DNA from 4 places in the Caballeronia zhejiangensis genome. Region 2 is predicted to be linked to each of the others. Evidence: predicted binding sites of a transcription regulator. Region 2 holds the regulator's gene; each other region holds the start of a gene.
What was found. The regulator FNR, encoded in region 2, switches genes on or off when oxygen is low (the NO sensors DNR and NnrR bind a similar motif). The targets are predictions, from matches to a motif close to TTGATNNNNATCAA.
Positions count from the first base shown of each region.

Region 1: a site for FNR is predicted at 1,756-1,769, ahead of LDZ23_RS27235 (isocitrate lyase). Genes of this name have one in related genera too.
Region 3: a site for FNR is predicted at 2,012-2,025, ahead of cyoA (ubiquinol oxidase subunit II). Genes of this name have one in related genera too.
Region 4: a site for FNR is predicted at 2,621-2,634, ahead of LDZ23_RS18440 (OmpW/AlkL family protein). Genes of this name have one in related genera too.

Region 1 is NZ_CP084286.1:229,105-233,313, reverse strand. It holds gene LDZ23_RS27245 (GntT/GntP/DsdX family permease) at 1-756, shown strand, start outside; gene LDZ23_RS27240 (DeoR/GlpR family DNA-binding transcription regulator) at 811-1,620, shown strand; gene LDZ23_RS27235 (isocitrate lyase) at 1,891-3,471, shown strand; gene LDZ23_RS27230 (SRPBCC family protein) at 3,544-4,077, opposite strand; gene LDZ23_RS27225 (ATP-binding protein) at 4,142-4,209, opposite strand, start outside.
Region 2 is NZ_CP084285.1:920,759-924,967, forward strand. It holds gene LDZ23_RS25400 (zinc-dependent alcohol dehydrogenase family protein) at 1-24, shown strand, start outside; gene LDZ23_RS25405 (universal stress protein) at 67-513, shown strand; gene LDZ23_RS25410 (hypothetical protein) at 566-877, shown strand; gene LDZ23_RS25415 (DUF1488 family protein) at 972-1,277, shown strand; gene fnr (fumarate/nitrate reduction transcriptional regulator Fnr) at 1,253-1,987, opposite strand; gene LDZ23_RS25425 (response regulator) at 2,150-2,797, opposite strand; gene LDZ23_RS25430 (universal stress protein) at 2,794-3,261, opposite strand; gene LDZ23_RS25435 (PAS domain-containing sensor histidine kinase) at 3,362-4,209, opposite strand, start outside.
Region 3 is NZ_CP084285.1:575,240-579,448, reverse strand. It holds gene cyoB (cytochrome o ubiquinol oxidase subunit I) at 1-1,006, opposite strand, end outside; gene cyoA (ubiquinol oxidase subunit II) at 1,010-1,894, opposite strand; gene LDZ23_RS23775 (hypothetical protein) at 2,261-2,485, opposite strand; gene LDZ23_RS23770 (septal ring lytic transglycosylase RlpA family protein) at 2,590-3,114, opposite strand; gene LDZ23_RS23765 (peptidoglycan DD-metalloendopeptidase family protein) at 3,169-3,963, opposite strand.
Region 4 is NZ_CP084284.1:850,990-855,198, forward strand. It holds gene LDZ23_RS18425 (zinc-binding alcohol dehydrogenase family protein) at 1-740, shown strand, start outside; gene LDZ23_RS18430 (GFA family protein) at 750-1,145, opposite strand; gene LDZ23_RS18435 (hypothetical protein) at 1,142-1,714, opposite strand; gene LDZ23_RS18440 (OmpW/AlkL family protein) at 1,920-2,537, opposite strand; gene LDZ23_RS18445 (hypothetical protein) at 2,786-3,079, shown strand; gene LDZ23_RS18450 (hypothetical protein) at 3,081-3,578, opposite strand; gene LDZ23_RS18455 (GlxA family transcriptional regulator) at 3,694-4,209, opposite strand, start outside.

The sequences.
Region 1 (4,209 bases), on a different replicon from region 2:
ACCGCGTTCGCGCGACGCAGCTTCGGCCCGGCGCCCGATCTTTCGAAGGGCCCCGGCGGCACGCGCACCGATGCGGAGAACGCCACCGACGTGTCGCTCGCGCTGTCCGTGCTGTGCCTGCTGATTCCGCCCGGACTGATGCTCGCGGGCACCGTCGGGATGGACTACAGCACGAAGGGCACCGGGCAATACGTGTTCTTCCAGTCGCTCAACGATCCGATCCTGTCGCTGCTTGCCGCGGTGATCTTCGCGTTCTTCGCGCTCGGCATCAAGGCGCGATTCCCGCTCGCTGACATGCAGAAGATGATCGGCAAGGGCATCGCGCCGCTCTCGGCGATCCTGCTGATTCTCGGCGCGGGCGGCGGCTTCAAGCAGATGCTGACATCGATCCATCTGGACACCATCATCGTCACGCACACGGCGAGCTGGGCCGTGAGCCCGCTCGTGCTGGCATGGGTGATCGCCGCGCTGCTGCGCGTGTGCGTCGGCTCGGCGACGGTCGCGACGGTGGCGGCTTCGGGCATCGTCGCGCCGCTGCTTATGTCGCATCCGGGCGTCTCGCCGGAACTGATGGTGCTCGCGACCGCATCCGGCGCGGTGATGCTGTCGCATGTGAACGACTCCGGCTTCTGGCTTTTCAAGGAGTATTTCCAGCTGACGGTCTCGCAGACCCTGCGGACGTGGACGCTGATGCTGTGCGTGCAGTCGCTGGTCGGGCTCGCGGGGGTGCTGCTCATCAACATGTTCATCGGCTAAGATAAGCGACCCCCGGCGAGCCCGCGCGCCGGGGCGCTTAATGAAGGTTTTCTCATGTCGAGCCAGGCCAAACCCGATGCATCCGATGTCCCGCTGATTCCCGATCAGCGGCGCGAGGCCATGCTGCGCCAGTTGCGCCGGGACAAGGTGCTGTCGGTGCATCAGCTGATGGAATCGTTCAACTGTTCGCACATGACGGTGCGGCGCGATATCGCCGCACTCGAGGAAGCCGGATTCGTCTATACGGTGCCGGGCGGCGTGCGGATCGCGAGTCATCTGAACAGCGAGCCGAGCCATCAGTCGAAGGCGGTCGTCGAACAGCCGCAGAAGCAGGCCATCGCGCGCCGCGCCGCAGAAGGTCTGCGCTCCGGCATGTCGATCTATCTCGATGCCGGCACGACCATGCTGTCGTTCGTGCCGCATATCGTCGAGCTGTCGGACATGACGGTCGTGACCAACGACTTCCAGATCGTGCGCGAACTCGCCAGCGCGACGCATGTGAACGTCATACACATCGGCGGACAGCTCGATCACCGGAACCTGTCGAGCGTCGGCACGCTCGCGGCGGCGACGCTGCGCCAGGTCGTGCTCGACGTCGCGTTCATCTCGGCGAGTTCGTGGGACTTGCGCCGTGGCGTGACCACGCCTTCCGCGCCGAAAGTCGAAGTCAAGCTCGCTGCGATGGAAGCCGCCTCGCGCAACGTGCTCACGGTCGCGAGTTCGAAATACGGAACGGTCGGGCTATACAAGGTAGCGAGTCTCGAAAGCTTCGATCAGGTCATCACCGACGATGGCCTCGCCCCGGCTGCCGCAACGGGCATCCGTCAATCGGGAATCGATCTGGCGCTGGCCGCAGTCGAGTGATCCCGGCGGCTCGCCGCACGCATCCATTTTTCGAAAGCGCGTTTCACATCGCGGGACACGCGTCGCGCGTGCGGCGCTTCGACTTTTCGCGGCTTGAAAGCGTGTTTTGCATCGCAAAAACGATCGGCCATCTCGTTGATTTAAAACGATAAATACTGTCTTGTGTCTTATATAAGACTTGGCTCGCCAGCAAAGAAAGGGCGTTACCATGTAGTCATGCGGTTTCGCTTCGACTATTCATCTAACGCGCTTTGTTCTTAGGAGAGTCACATGGCCCAGTATCAAGACGACATCAAGGCAGTTGCCGGTTTGAAAGAGAATCACGGCAGCGCGTGGAGTGCCATCAATCCCGAATATGCCGCGCGCATGCGTGCGCAGAACAAGTTCAAGACGGGCCTCGACATCGCGAAGTACACGGCGAAAATCATGCGTGCCGACATGGCCGCCTACGACGCCGACCCGTCGAAGTACACGCAGTCGCTCGGTTGCTGGCACGGATTCATCGGCCAGCAGAAGATGATCTCCATCAAGAAGCACTTCAACAGCACCGAGCGCCGTTACCTTTATCTGTCCGGCTGGATGGTCGCCGCGCTGCGCTCCGAGTTCGGTCCGCTGCCGGATCAGTCGATGCACGAAAAAACCTCGGTCAGCGCGCTGATCCGCGAGTTGTACACGTTCCTGCGCCAGGCCGACGCGCGTGAGTTGGGCGGCCTGTTCCGTCAGCTCGATGCGGCCGAAGGCGCTGCCAAGGCCGCCATTCAGGAAAAGATCGACAACCACGTGACGCACGTCGTGCCGATCATCGCCGACATCGACGCGGGTTTCGGCAACGCGGAAGCGACGTATCTGCTTGCCAAGCAGTTCATCGAAGCGGGCGCGTGCTGCATCCAGATCGAAAATCAGGTGTCCGACGAGAAGCAGTGCGGTCACCAGGACGGGAAAGTCACCGTGCCGCACGAGGATTTCCTCGCCAAGATTCGCGCGATCCGTTACGCGTTCCTGGAACTCGGTGTCGACGACGGCATCATCGTGGCGCGTACCGATTCGCTCGGCGCGGGCCTCACCAAGCAGATTGCCGTGACGCGCACACCGGGCGACCTGGGCGATCAATACAATTCGTTCCTCGATTGCGAAGAACTGACGGCGGACGAACTGGGCAATGGCGACGTCATCATCAAGCGTGACGGCAAGCTGCTGCGTCCCAAGCGCCTGCCGAGCAACCTGTTCCAGTTCCGTGCCGGCTCGGGCGAGGCGCGCTGCGTGCTGGATTGCGTCACCGCGCTGCAGAACGGCGCCGACCTGCTGTGGATCGAAACCGAGAAACCGCATATCGCGCAGATCGGCGGCATGGTCAGCGAGATCCGCAAGGTCATTCCGAACGCCAAGCTGGTGTACAACAACAGCCCGTCGTTCAACTGGACGCTGAACTTCCGCCAGCAGGCGTACGACGCGATGAAGGCCGCGGGCAAGGATGTTTCGGCCTACGACCGCGCCCAGTTGATGAGCGTGGAATACGATCAGACCGAACTCGCGCAGCTCGCCGATGAAAAGATCCGCACCTTCCAGGCCGACGCGTCGCGCGAAGCGGGCATCTTCCATCATCTGATCACGCTGCCGACGTATCACACGGCCGCGCTGTCGACCGACAATCTCGCCAAGGAATACTTCGGCGACCAGGGCATGCTGGGTTATGTGGCGGGCGTGCAGCGCAAGGAAATCCGTCAGGGCATCGCGTGCGTGAAGCACCAGAACATGTCCGGCTCGGACATCGGCGACGATCACAAGGAGTATTTCAGCGGCGAAGCGGCTTTGAAGGCGGCGGGGAAAGACAACACGATGAACCAGTTCTGATCGCGCTCGTACTTCACGCGAAATGACAAATGGCCCGATCGGCTTGCGCTGATCGGGCCATATTTGCGTTCATCAAGACCTACCGGGGAACGCGCCGCGCTGAATCAGGAATTCGTCCAGTTGCTCGAACGTTTCGGGCATTGCTTCGTCCATTCCCTCGATGGCGACGTCGAGCGCTTCCTTCGACGGATACAGCTCGTGCATCACGAGCAGCGTCTTGCCATCCTTCTCTTCGAAGGTCACGGTCGTGACGGCGCCATCGTCGCTTTCCTCGTTGGTCCAGACGAGGCGCGCATCCGGAACCACGTCGAGGTATCTGCCGAAGAACGCCATGGGCGCCGATGCCTCGGGATGAGCGAACGCCAGCCGATAGCGCCCGCCGACACGCACGTCCTGTTCGCACGAGAGCAGGGTCGCACCGCTCGACTTCGGTACCCACCATTGCCGGAAAAGCTCGGGCGTGGTCCACGCTTCGAACACGAGCCGCGGCGGCGCGTCGAAGATTCGCGTGATGACCATCTCGCGCTCGGACTTGCGCTCCGATGCGGTGCGGTTGCTCGTGCGGTTGTTCGTGCGGGCGGACTCATTTTCTCTGCTTGCGACCATCACGTTTCTCCTTGCGTTCGAGTTCCTCGATGACCGTGTCCAGCGCGTCGAAACGTTCATGCTTTCATGCACTGTCGATGCTCCGGCCGTTCGCCGCCACCAATGCGATGGTGAATTGTGCGCCACCTTCTT
Region 2 (4,209 bases):
CTGAAGGTCATCATCGAAATTTGAAGTGGGCGGCCTTCAGCGGGAAGCCGTGCGGGCCGAAAAACGATGTACCGCAAAATCCTGGTTGCGCTCGATGGCAGCGAGTGCTCGCAACGCGCGCTCGACGAAGCGATCCGCATCGGCGCGCGTGCGCGAGTGAATGTCGTGTACGTGATCGACGTGGCCGCGCTTTCGTCGTATCCGGCGCAGTATCGCGTGAACGTGCGCGAGGAAGGCGGGCACGCGCTCGATATCGCGTATGCGCGCGTGATCGATGCGGGCATCGAATGCGAAACGGAACTCGCGGAGACGCGCAATGTCACCGATACGATCGCGAAGTGCCTGCAGCGCCGCGCGGTGCACATGCCCGCGGATCTCGTCGTGATGGGCACGCATGGCCGGACCGGGTTGCGCAGGCTCGCGCTCGGCAGCGTCGCGGAAGCGTTCGTCAGACGCTCGACGTGTCCGGTGCTGCTCACGCGCGCACCGAAGCATGTCGCGAAAGACGCGTGAGCCACGACGAGTGAGGCGCGCCCGCGCGATGGCCTGACCGGAGAACAATGACATGGGCCTCGGAATGCAGATCGCCTGCCTCGGCTTCGCGGGCTCGAGCGCGATCGAACGCGAAGCGGGCGTCGAACTCGTGCGGCTTGCGGGCGTCGCGAAAGACATCGTCGATTGCAGGCTCACGATCAAGGCGTCGCTCGATCGCGCGGGACGCACCGTCTTCGACGCGCAACTGGTTCTGCTCACGCGCGATTCCGAGCAGGTCACGGTGCAACGCTGCACACACGCCGACGTGAACGCGGCGCTGCGTCATACATTCGATGACGCCGTTCAGCTGCTGCTTCAGCGCGGCGCGCCGGATGCGATTTGATCCAGATCAATACGCGCTCCGAAACCGTGGCCAAGACTAAGTGGATATGCGCTGCGCCGGCTCGCGTCGCATCAACGTTCCACGAGGTATCGGCATGATCGTTACGTTTCCGAGTCAGCCGCCCGTCTATCAGGGCGATGTCCCTTCGCTCACTTTCGCCGCCTTCGCGGACGGTGAGCCGATCGAGTGCACCATTTCGGCCGAAGCGCTGGAGGATCACTTCGGCGCGGCGTCGTGGCGTGAGGAAGATCTGCAGCAGGCGTTCGAGAGCCATCGCTCGTCGATAGAAGGCGCCGCCGAACATGTGCTGAGCCGCGTCGGCGGCACGTCGGTGATGCTGCGCAGCGGATTTTTCCGCTTTCGCGAAGCGCGCGCTCAGACTGCTTCGAGCCGCGCCTGATCGAGGATCCGCACGTCCTTGCCGCGCGCGTCGATCACGCCGGCCTTTTGCAGCCGCGAGAACATGCGGCTGACCGTTTCGATCTTCAGCCCGAGATAGCTGCCGATTTCCTCGCGCGTCATGCGCAGCACGAATTGCGCGGGCGAATAGCCGCGCGCCTTCATGCGCGTCGACAGATTGAGCAGGAAGGCCGCGACGCGCTGCTCCGCCGTCATCGTGCCGAGCAGCATCATCAGATTGGATTCGCGCACGATCTCGCCGCACATCATGCGATGAACGTGATGCTGCACCGCCTTCACTTCGCGGCACAGCAATTCGAGCAGATCGAACGGAACGATGCAGACGACGCTGTCTTCCAGCGCGATGGCGTCGCACGCGTGGCGGTCGGTGCTCACGCCGTCGAACCCGAGGGGCTCGGCCGCCAGATGAAAGCCCGTGACCTGCTCGTGTCCTTCGCGATGCATGACGACGGTCTTGAAGCAGCCGCTGCGCAGCGCATAGAGACTCTGGAAGGGATCGCCGCTGCGGAAAAGCGTTTCGCCGCGCCGCACGAAGCGCGTCGAGCTGATCATCGCGTCGAGACGCTGATAATCGACCGGCGACAAGCCGGACGGCATGCAGATGCGCTTCATCGAACACGTCGAGCAACGCGTGCTCGGCGGCTTCGCGTCGACGTGCATGCCGGGACTGTCTGCGCTCGCGGAAATCATGCTGCGCCTCCTGTCGAACCGGATCGCGCATCGACGCGCGATCCCGCATGTCACGTGTCCAATTATGGAGTGCGCTGTCTCGAAAAAATGTCGGTGCTGGCTGATCGTGCCGTAGGCATTCGGGAAGACGTGTAGGGAAATGCCGACACGCGCCGCTTCGATTCAGGCGCTGTCGTCGTCGAAAAGCTGATGGCGCACCGCGTAGCGCACGAGCGCGGCTTCGTGGGGAATCTGCATTTTTTCGAGGATGCGCGCCTTGTAGGTGCTGATGGTCTTCGCGCTCACGCACAACGCCTCGCCGATATCGCTGATGGATTCGCCCGCGCACAGCCGCCGGAACACTTCGAACTCGCGGTTCGACAATCGCTGATGCGGTAGCGCATCGTCAGGTTCGGTGAGGCTTTGCGCGAAGCGTTCGGCCATCGCGAGGCTCACGTACGCGCCGCCCGACGCGACCTTGGCGACCGCCGCGACCAGCTCCGCGCTCGCGCTTTCCTTCGTCAGATAGCCCGACGCGCCGGCCTTGAACGCACGCGCGGCGTATTGCTGCTCGGCGTGCATCGTGAGCACGAGAATGCGCAGCGCGGGCTTTTCGTCCTTGATCTGCTTGAGCAGGTCGAGGCCGCTGCGGCCGGGCATCGACAGATCGAGCACGAGCACGTCCGCCTCCGTTGCGCGCACGAGCGCGAGCGTGCCCGGCCCGTCGCTCGCTTCGCCGGCGACCTCGAAGCCGTGCGCGTTCGCGAGGATATGGCGCAGGCCGTCGCGCACGAGCGCGTGGTCATCGGCGATCAGGACTTTCGTCGTCATGGATTCGGTTCTTCCGTTTCGCGGCCCGGCACCAGCAGAACGGGACACCGCGACAGCCGCGCGAAACCTTCCGCGACGCTGCCGAGCACGATCCGCCGCAAGCCGCGCCGCCCGTGCGTGCCCATGACGACGAGATCGGCGCGGAAATCGTCGGCGCAATGACGGATGCGCTGCGGGATGTCATCGCCGAGATACTCGACTTCGCACACGCGCGGCGTGCCCTTGACGCCCGCTTGCGTCATGCGCTCCGTGGCCGTCGCAGCGAGCCGCCGGCCTTCCTCCAGCAATGCGTCGCGCAGGCCAGGATAGAACGCGCTCGTGGCGTCGTAGGAAACGGGCTGCATGTCGACGACGAAGAGCGGCTGAATTTGCGCCGCGCTCGCGCTTGCGATCCTGATCGCCTCATCGAGGGCGTGGAGGGAAGTCGGGCTGCCGTCGATGGGCACGAGAATGCGGTTGTACATGACGATCTCCTGATCCGGTGTGTTGGCGCGTCGCGGGTGTGCGATCGAGTCTACGGACGGCGTATGCAAAACGGTTGACGCAAGTCAAGGAACGGAATCGTCATCGGCGGGGGCGATGAAGCGGAATGTCCACGACGACGCGAAAGCCTTCGCCCGGCGCGCTGCGAAACTCGATGACGCCGCCCAGTTGCCGCACGCGCTCGCCCATGCCGAGCAGGCCGAACGTGCCCGCCGCGCGCGGCCGTTCGATATCCGCGCCGCGGCCGTCATCCTCGATCGTCAGCGTGCAGCGCGCATACGCGCAGCCGATCGCGATGCGAACTTCCGATGCCCGCGCGTGGCGCACGACGTTCGTCAGCGCTTCCTGCACGAGCCGGAAGAGCGACGTGGACGCAGTCGCCTCGAAGCCGTCCTCGTCGCCTTCGATATCCAGATGGATCGTCAGATCGTAGCGGCGGCGGTAATCGCAAACGAGCCAGTCGATTGCGGCGAAAAGGCCGAGATCGTCGAGCACGGGCGGACGCAGGCCCGCCGCGATGCGTCGCAGCGAACCGATGATCGTGTCGATTTGCGTGAGCGCCTGCTGTTTGAAGCGCGCGTTCGGCGCGGTGCTGTCGAGAATCGACAACTGCATTTTGAGCGCGGCAAGCTGCTGGCCGAGATCGTCGTGCAACTCGCGGGCAATCGACGCGCGCTCGTTTTCCAGCGCCGTCTGTACGTGCGCGGAGAGCTCGCGCGCATGCTGCAGTTCCGTGAGCCGCAAGCGGTCGGTCATGTCGCGCGTGACTTTGGCGAAGCCGATCAGACTACCCGACGGATCGTGCAACGCGGTGATGACGACGTTCGCCCAGAAGCGGCTGCCGTCTTTGCGGATGCGCCAGCCTTCGTCCTCGACGCGGCCCACGCGCGCCGCCGTCGAGAGGGCGTTGTGCGGCTTGCGCGCGGCGA
Region 3 (4,209 bases), 350 kb from region 2:
TGAAGAAGTGGTGCAGCCACACGAGGAACGACAGCACCATGATGCAGCACGTGGCCCAGACCATCGTCTTGTAGCCGAACAACGGCTTCTTCGAGAACGTCGCGACCACTTCCGAGTAAATGCCGAAGGCGGGCAGAACCAGGATGTAGACCTCAGGATGACCCCAGGCCCAGATCAGGTTCAGGTAGACCATCGGGTTGCCGCCGCCGTCGTTCGTGAAGAAGTGCATGCCGAGGTAACGGTCCAGCGCCAGCAGCGCGAGCGCGACGGTCAGGATCGGGAACGTCGCCATGATCAGCACGTTCGAGCAGAACGCCGTCCACGTGAAGACCGGCATCTTCATCCACGTCATGCCGGGCGCGCGCATCTTCACGATCGTCACGAAGAAGTTCACGGCGGTGAGCAGCGTGCCGACGCCGGACAACTGCAACGCCCAGATGTAGTAGTCGACCCCGACGCCCGGATTGAACTGCGTCTCGGAGAGCGGCGGATACGCGAGCCAGCCCGTCGTCGAGAACTCGCCGATGAACAGCGACAGGTTGATCAGAATGGCGGCGACGGCCGTCATCCAGAACGACAGCGAGTTGATGAACGGGAACGCCACGTCACGCGCGCCGATCTGCAAGGGCACGACGAGGTTGAAGAACGCGACCAGCAGCGCCATGGCCATGAAGAAGATCATGATCGTGCCGTGGGCCGTGAAGATCTGGTCGAAGTGATGCGGCGGCAGATAGCCAGGCCCATCGAGCGCGATGGCCTGTTGCACGCGCATCATGACGGCGTCGGCGAAGCCGCGCACGAGCATCAGCCCGGCGACGACCAGATACATGACGCCGATGCGCTTGTGATCGACCGAAGTCAGATACTCGCGCCAGAGCCAGCCCCATTTGCCGAGTTTAGTGATAAGGCCGACCGTACCGAGCGCGAGGACCGCCATGAAGACGGTCGCCCCCATGATGATTGGCTCGTGGTACGGGATCGCCTCAAGCGTTAGTTTGCCGAACATGGCTTACCCCTTGGTTACACAATTTGCGCCTACGACCGAGTTGCCGTAGTTGTACTTCGCGACGATGTTGTTGAAGAGCTTCGGATCGACGGTCGAGAAGTAGCGCACCGCGACCTTTTCGCTCGGACGCGCGACGCCGGCGTAGACGTCCATGCTCAGATTCTCGGGCGCGTTCTTGACCTGCTTCAGCCACGCGTCGAAGTCTTCGTTGGACATGGCCAGTGCACGGAACTTCATGTCGGAGAAGCCCTTGCCGCTGTAGTTCGCCGAGATGCCTGCGTAGTCGCCTGCGTGATCGGCCATCAGGTGCAGCTTCGTCTGCATGCCCGCCATCGCGTAGATCTGGCTGCCGAGTTGCGGGATGAAGAACGAATTCATCACCGAATCGGACGTGATGCGGAAGTTCACCGGCGTGCCGACCGGGAACGCGAGCTGGTTCACCGACGCGACGCCAAGATCCGGATAGATGAACAGCCACTTCCAGTCGAGCGCCACGACTTCGACGTTGATCGGCTTGACTTCGGATTGCAGCGGCTTGTACGGATCGAGCTCGTGCGTGGTTTTCCACGTGAGGATGCCGAGGTACAGGATGATGGCTGCGGGAATCGCCCAGACCACGACTTCGATGGCCGTGGAATGCGCCCATTTCGGCGCATACGTGGCCTTCGTGTTGGACGCGCGATAGCGCCATGCGATGAACAGGGTGAGCAGGATCACCGGGACTACGACGAGAAGCATGGCGTAAGTCGCGGTGGCGATCAGCGACGATTCCGCTGCGCCAATCACGCCTTTCGAGTCCAACACCTCCAGCTTGCATCCCGAAAGACAAAGACTGGCTATCAACCCCGATAACAATGGCACTGCTAAACGTTGGGTATTTTCATTCATTGCATTCGCTGGTTTCGATGATCGAAGCGTCCCGGGAAGAACGCCGTTGCACGGCTTTGCGCCGCGTCAAGATCATGCCACGCGCGATTTTTCGCGATGACGCGAATGGTTGAAATTTTGTTTCAGATCAAGTTGATGCGACGGAGTGTCGCGCGAAGGCGGAACTTTTTGCCTACTCCGAAAGGAGCAGGCGAGTCTACAACGAAGGGATGGAATTGCGAGTGTGATAAAGCGACGTCAAAGCGTGTTCGAGCCGCGCGATGGATCGCCGCGATAACTTCGCCGGGTTCGATCGTCTCACGTGGTGGAGCCGAGCCGCGTGCCTAGGTGAAGCCACGGCTCAGGAGCCTTCTCCGGTTCTTCTCGCTAAAGCCCGGCGAGAGGCCGGGATTCCCGAATGGCATTCGATCGCTCGATTTCATCGCGCCGTCGCTGGCTCGCATCGGCAACGGCTTCGCGGTTCGAAGCGCTCCATGCGGACATGGTCGCCTGCATCACGTCGATCGGACTCCCCTTGGTGTCCATCGCAGCCAGGACGCAACCCAGAAGGTAGGTCAGCACGAACAGGAAGATGCAGGACCGGCGCGTCATGAGTTGCGGTGCATAGGCGGCAATGGCAGGAGCATTGCCTTGGTGAGCGGGAGGCGGGGGGACGCTGCCCGCTTGTGTGAGAGTCGAGACATGGGAGCGGCAGTCTACGACGGAGTATGGAAAACAGAATCGGTCGATAATTCGACTTGGGCCGAACCACGCCTGACAATGCCCAGCGCAGCGGCTGCCCCGTATGACAGATCAATGATTCTGTTGCGTGAAACCGGACCGCGATCGTTGATTCGGACGAGGACGGACGGGCTCCCTCCCGGAAGCGTGACGCGGATCCACGATCCGAGCGGTAGCGTGCGATGTGCCGCTGTCATGGCATACATGTCGAAGCGCTCGCCGCTGGCGGTGCGTCGACCGTGAAACGTTCGCCCGTACCAGGATGCAATCCCGGCTTGATGGTACGCGCGCGCGGTCGGTGTCTCGTCCGGCCGGTCGGATGAAGTGATTTCGGTCGAAACGGAATCGTCGTTTGCGGATTGAACCGGAAGGCTCGACGCGCTCGCCGGTTGGTTTGTCGAAGCGCCCTCATTGCCTTGCTCCGACAGAGAGGCTGCACATCCGGCGATCAACAGGATGCAGGCGAAGGCGCTGAGGATGCGCGGCTGAAGCATGTTCATTCGGTGCATATCGCTTTGTTCGAGAGCAAGTAACCTGACCTGACGTTCGACGGATCACGAAGCGCAGTCGGAAAGGTAGGGCAGGGGATCGACTGGCTGACGATCCCGTCTCACCTCGAAAAGCAGCGATGGCTGACCATTCGTTTGAGCGCCCATCGTCGCGATGGCTTGCCCCTTCGTTACGTCGGCCCCTTCCTTGGTCAGAACGTTTTGGATATGGCCATAGGCAGTCAGGTAGCGACTGTCATGTTTCAGTATTACGAGGCTGCCGTAGCCCGCGATCTCGTTACCCGCATACACCACGCGTCCTCCTTTCGCCGCACGGATCGTGTCTCCCGCTGCGCCACCGATGACAACGCCCCGGACCCCGTCCACGCCGAAGCGCTTCAGGATTGGGCCCTTTATCGGCCAGGACAAGGAATCGGATCGGCAGCGTGTTGCGTTCACAGTCCGCTGCGTGGAATCGTCCGAGCCGGCAACCGATGCCGATGGCGGACCGACCCGCAGCAGTTGGCCGTTCGTCAGTGGAGTGCTGGCGGAAAGCCCGTTCCAGGCGGCAATCGCGTTCGGGTCGCGACCGTAGGCGGCTGCGATCGAAGCGAGGGTGTCCGCGCCTGTGACGCGGTAGAAGCCGGCAGGTGCCGCCGGGGCAGCGGCAGCGTCGGTTTGCGAAGCTGGCTTGGTCGCGGTCTGCTCGAGCGTTCGACTGGCGCATCCGCCAAGAACGAAGCTGAAGACGACGGCAAGACATGCTGCGCACGACAGGCGGCGCGATTGGACAGAGCTAATCATTTGGACTTCTTTGAGCTTCGGTGCCGGCAAAAAGGCGAAGTGGCGCACTTTTGCCATGCCGCGCTTGTGGTGTTGATCGGAGTGTTTGGCGGATGCGACGCCGGCAAAAGCCAGCGGCGGCGGAACAGCGAGTTCGAATCTGCTGAATATCGCTCTATCTCAAATTGCACGAGGCGAAGCGGCAATTCGTCATTGCGGATAACGGTGTTTTGCGTCCGGCGTTGACCGTTACACCGTCGGTTGACACTCTTTGACGATGCGGTGGTTAAAAAAAGGCGCGCTCGCCGGGCGCCACGCTTGGAA
Region 4 (4,209 bases), on a different replicon from region 2:
GCATCGCGTGCCGTCAGGGCAAGACGAATTGCTGCGTGAACATTCAGGTGCTCGGCGTGCATCGCGATGGCGCGTTCACCGAATATCTGAATCTGCCCGCGCAATTCGTCCATAAGGCCGAGGGCGTCACGCTCGATCAGGCCGCGATGGTCGAATTCCTCGCGATCGGCGCGCACGCCGTGCGTCGCGCGGACGTGCAGCCGGGGCAGCGCGTGCTGGTTGTCGGCACGGGTCCGATCGGCATGGCGGCCATCACCTTCTCGCGGCTGCGCGGCGCGAACGTCACCGCGCTCGATACGCGCGAAGACCGGCTCGCGTTCTGCAAGCGCGAACTGAAAGTGGACGCGACCGTGCAGATCGGCGAGCAGGACAAGGAACAACTGTCGACGCTCACGAATGGCGAATTCTTCGATGTGGTGTTCGACGCGACCGGCAATTCGCGCGCGATGGAACGCGGCTTCGAATTCATCGCGCACGGCGGGAAGTACGTGCTGGTGTCGATCGTGCCGGATCGCATTTCCTTCGCCGATCCGGAGTTCCACAAGCGCGAAGCGACGCTGCTCGCGAGCCGCAACGCGACGCCCGAGGACTTCGAGACCGTGCTCGCCGCGATGCGCAAGGGCGAAGTGCCGACGGATGCGCTCAACACGCATCGTCTGACGCTGAGCGATGTGCCGACGCAGTTCTCGTCGCTGCTCGATCCGAAAGCGGGCGTCGTGAAAGCGATCGTCGAATGCTGACGGGTTGAATCAGGGCGCGCCGCGTACAAAGCGCGGCCGTCCTTGCGCGTCGTGCCACGGCTCGGCGCTTTTGCACCAGATTTCGTACTGCGGCGGATAAAGGCCGGTTTCATCGAAGATGCCGGTCGGCACCTCGATTTCGTCGACGCCGTCGAACGCCAGATAGACCGGCGATCCGCACAGCGGGCAATGATGCCGCCTGCCCGTCGCGGAGCTCGCCCACGCGACCGTTTGGCCCGTCACGGCAAACGCATCGCGCGGAAAGATCGCGTAAACGCCGAACGGCGCACCGTGGATGCGCCGGCACGTCATGCAGTGACACAGATTCACTTCCTTCGGCGCGCCCGCGACGCGCACCCGCACCGCGCCGCACGCACATCCGCCTTCGTGAAGCGGCTGATTCATCGGGTGAAGTAGCCGCGGTTCTGCATGCATTCGCTGTAGGCGCGCCAGTAGCGCGTCATCGGCGGCTCGGGCGGCGGCAGCGGCGGCATCTTCATGTCGCCGCCGTAGATCGCGTCGGATGCGCCGGATGCGCCCGCCGCCATCGATGCGGGCATCGCCGGCATGCCGGGCATCGCGCCGGATGCGGGATGCGGCAAGGCGGTCACGCCCGTCGCGCCGGACGCACCCGACGCGGCGATCGCCGCCGATGCGCCCGATGCAGGCGCCGCCGCAGACGCCGCGAGCGCACCCGATGCGCCCGCCGCACTCGCCGGCAACGGCGGCTCGACCGGACGCGGCGGCGTGAGCGTGCGCGTGTCGCGCTGCGCCTGAGCGTCGCGCGATGGCGCTTGCGACTCGCGCGCCATGTTCACTTTGGTCGTCTGATTGGCGTAGCCGTAGCAGGCGGCGTTATCGATCGATTGCTGCCACGCGCTCTGGCTGCGGCCTGGCACGGTGAGCGGCTGTTGCGCGAAGGCGGCGCCACACGCCGCGAGCAAAACGAATCCCGCGTAAGTGGAAGGTCTCATTGGCTTGCAGTTCCCCGATGCGGTTTTATTAGTCGTTGCAGTTTCTTGCGCCGCTCGGACACACTTCGAGCGACGCGAGTCTGCGCCGGGCCTGCTGTCAAGGATACCGCGCCCGCCGAACCGTCCACGCCAGAAGCACTGGCATCTTCCGCCAACTTTCAGACGATGCGCGGCGCGGCGCACATTTGCCGCGATGAACCGCGCATCAGAACTTCATGCCGACGCCAAGGCCGATCACCCACGGATCGATCTTGAGCGAGCCGAGATCGGCGCCGCCCGCCGATGCGCTCGTTCGCATCCAGATCTTCTTCACGTCGGCGTTGACGAACAAATTCTTCGCCACCTGTACGTCGACGCCCACCTGCAACGCCGGGCCGAAGCTGCTGTGCTTGATCGACACCGGCGTGTCGCCCGCCTTGAGCTTGTCGTTGTAGAAGTACGTATAGTTCACGCCCGCGCCGACATACGGACGCACGCGCCCCGCGTGATTGAAGTGATATTGCAGGAGCAGCGTCGGCGGCAGCACGCCCACGCCGCCAAGCCCGCCGATGTTCGATGTCACCTGATGCCGCGACGTGCCGAGAATCAATTCCACACCGATGTCATCGCGGATCATGTACGTGAAATCGACCTCCGGCACGATCGCGTTGTTGACGTTGACACCGAGCGTGCCGAGCGTGCCCCCCGCTGTCACATCGGGCTGAATGCTGATCGCGCGCAGGCGAACCAGCACATCGCCGGCGTGGATGCCGCCCATCGCATCGCTCGACGATGCATCGCCTGCCGCCTGCGCCGCGCCCGCGAACAACGCCGCGCATGCCATGACGATTGCCCCGAGACCCTTTCTCATTTTTAGCTCACTCACGTTAAAAGTGAGAATTGTCCGAGCGAGGGTCGGTCGCGCCTTTGACCACAATCAACGCGCGCCAGACGCGCGCCGCCTATCGCAGCAAGCCTTGCGCGCGGACAAGCATGCTTTACGCATCGGCGGGTCTGCGACCGCGCGCCACTTGCGGGCGGGTCCGCGCCTTGCTGAACGAAGAGAACGTGCAGAACAAAGGGAGGAAGCAGATGAGACCCACAATCGGCACACTCGGGCGCATGACGGGGATTCTGCTCGGCGGCACATTGGCCGTCGTGGCGAGCGCGCAGCAGGCGCCGCAAAAACCGAACAAGCTCGATTACGACAGTACGCCCGCGTATCAGGAGAAAAACGTGACGCCGCCCGCTGCGGCCGCCGCGAATGCCAGCGATGCGCTGAAGACGCGGCCGGGCAAGACGTCATCGGGCAAGGGCGCAGCGCCCGACCGGCCGAACGGACTCGGCTTCGACTCGGGCGCGAGCGGCATGAGCAAGAAGCAGTAGATCACGCGTCGGCCGGCTTGTCCGGCCACGGCCACGTCGAATAGCGCGACGGCTTTTCCGCTTCCGCTGCCGGCGTGGCTTCGTGCGCAGGCGCCGCGCTCGTTGCGACTTCGGGGAGATCCTCGCCGAACCACGGCACTTCCTTGCGCCGCTCTTCCATGTAGGCGTTCCAGCCCTTCGCGTTGTCCGCGAAGAGATCGTGCTTCACGGTGTTCGCCAGCATCGGGCGATTCAGCGTTTCATCGAGCAGCGCTTTCGGCCAAACGAAAAACGCACCCGATGCACGGCGGATGAAATCGCGCGGCGGCATGGTCGCGTCGACGAAGCCGAGCAGCGTGAAGCCCGCGAGCGCGTCGTTGCCCTTCACCGCTTCGCCGATGCTCGCGTATTCGTCGGCGCATTGGCTCAGGCAAAACACGGACTCCAGCACGTCGCCGAGATGCAGCAGCAGTGCGCGTCGTTCGTAGGGATCTTGCGTGGCGGTCTCTTGTTTCGTCATTCGCTGTTCCGATATGTCGAGGGTGGATTCTGCGGCGCGCGCACTGTCGCACGGGCCGCGTTCATCTCGAATTTTAGCGAACCCGGCGTCACGCGTCGGCGCGCCAACGCCCCGATCACTTCACAAAGCGCGTGCGAAAGCTCAGTCGATAATCATTCGGCGATACACCGAGCCGCCGCGTGAACACGAGCCGCATGCGGTCCGCCGTGCCGAAGCCGCAGTCGTAGGCGACGGTTTTCAGCGGCTTGTCGCTGCTTTCGAGCATATTGCGCGCCGCGTCGACGCGCGCCCGTTCGACGAACTCGTGCGGCGTCAACTGCGCGAGTTGCACGAAGGCGCGCGCGAAGTTGCGCTCGCTCATGCCCGCGACGCTCGCCATGCGCGCGACGGACAGCCGCTCGCCGATGTGCTCCATGACGTACGCCTGCACTTTCGCGACCGGCGACGTGTCGTCGGCGGGGGCGCTCAGATACGGGCTGAACTGCGATTGTCCGCCGCGCCGCTGCGCGAATACGACGAGCCGTTTCGCGACCGCGAGCGCGACTTGCGCGCCGTGATCTTCGGCGACGAGCGCGAGCGCGACATCGATGCCCGCCGTCACGCCCGCCGACGTGACGAGATTGCCGTCGCG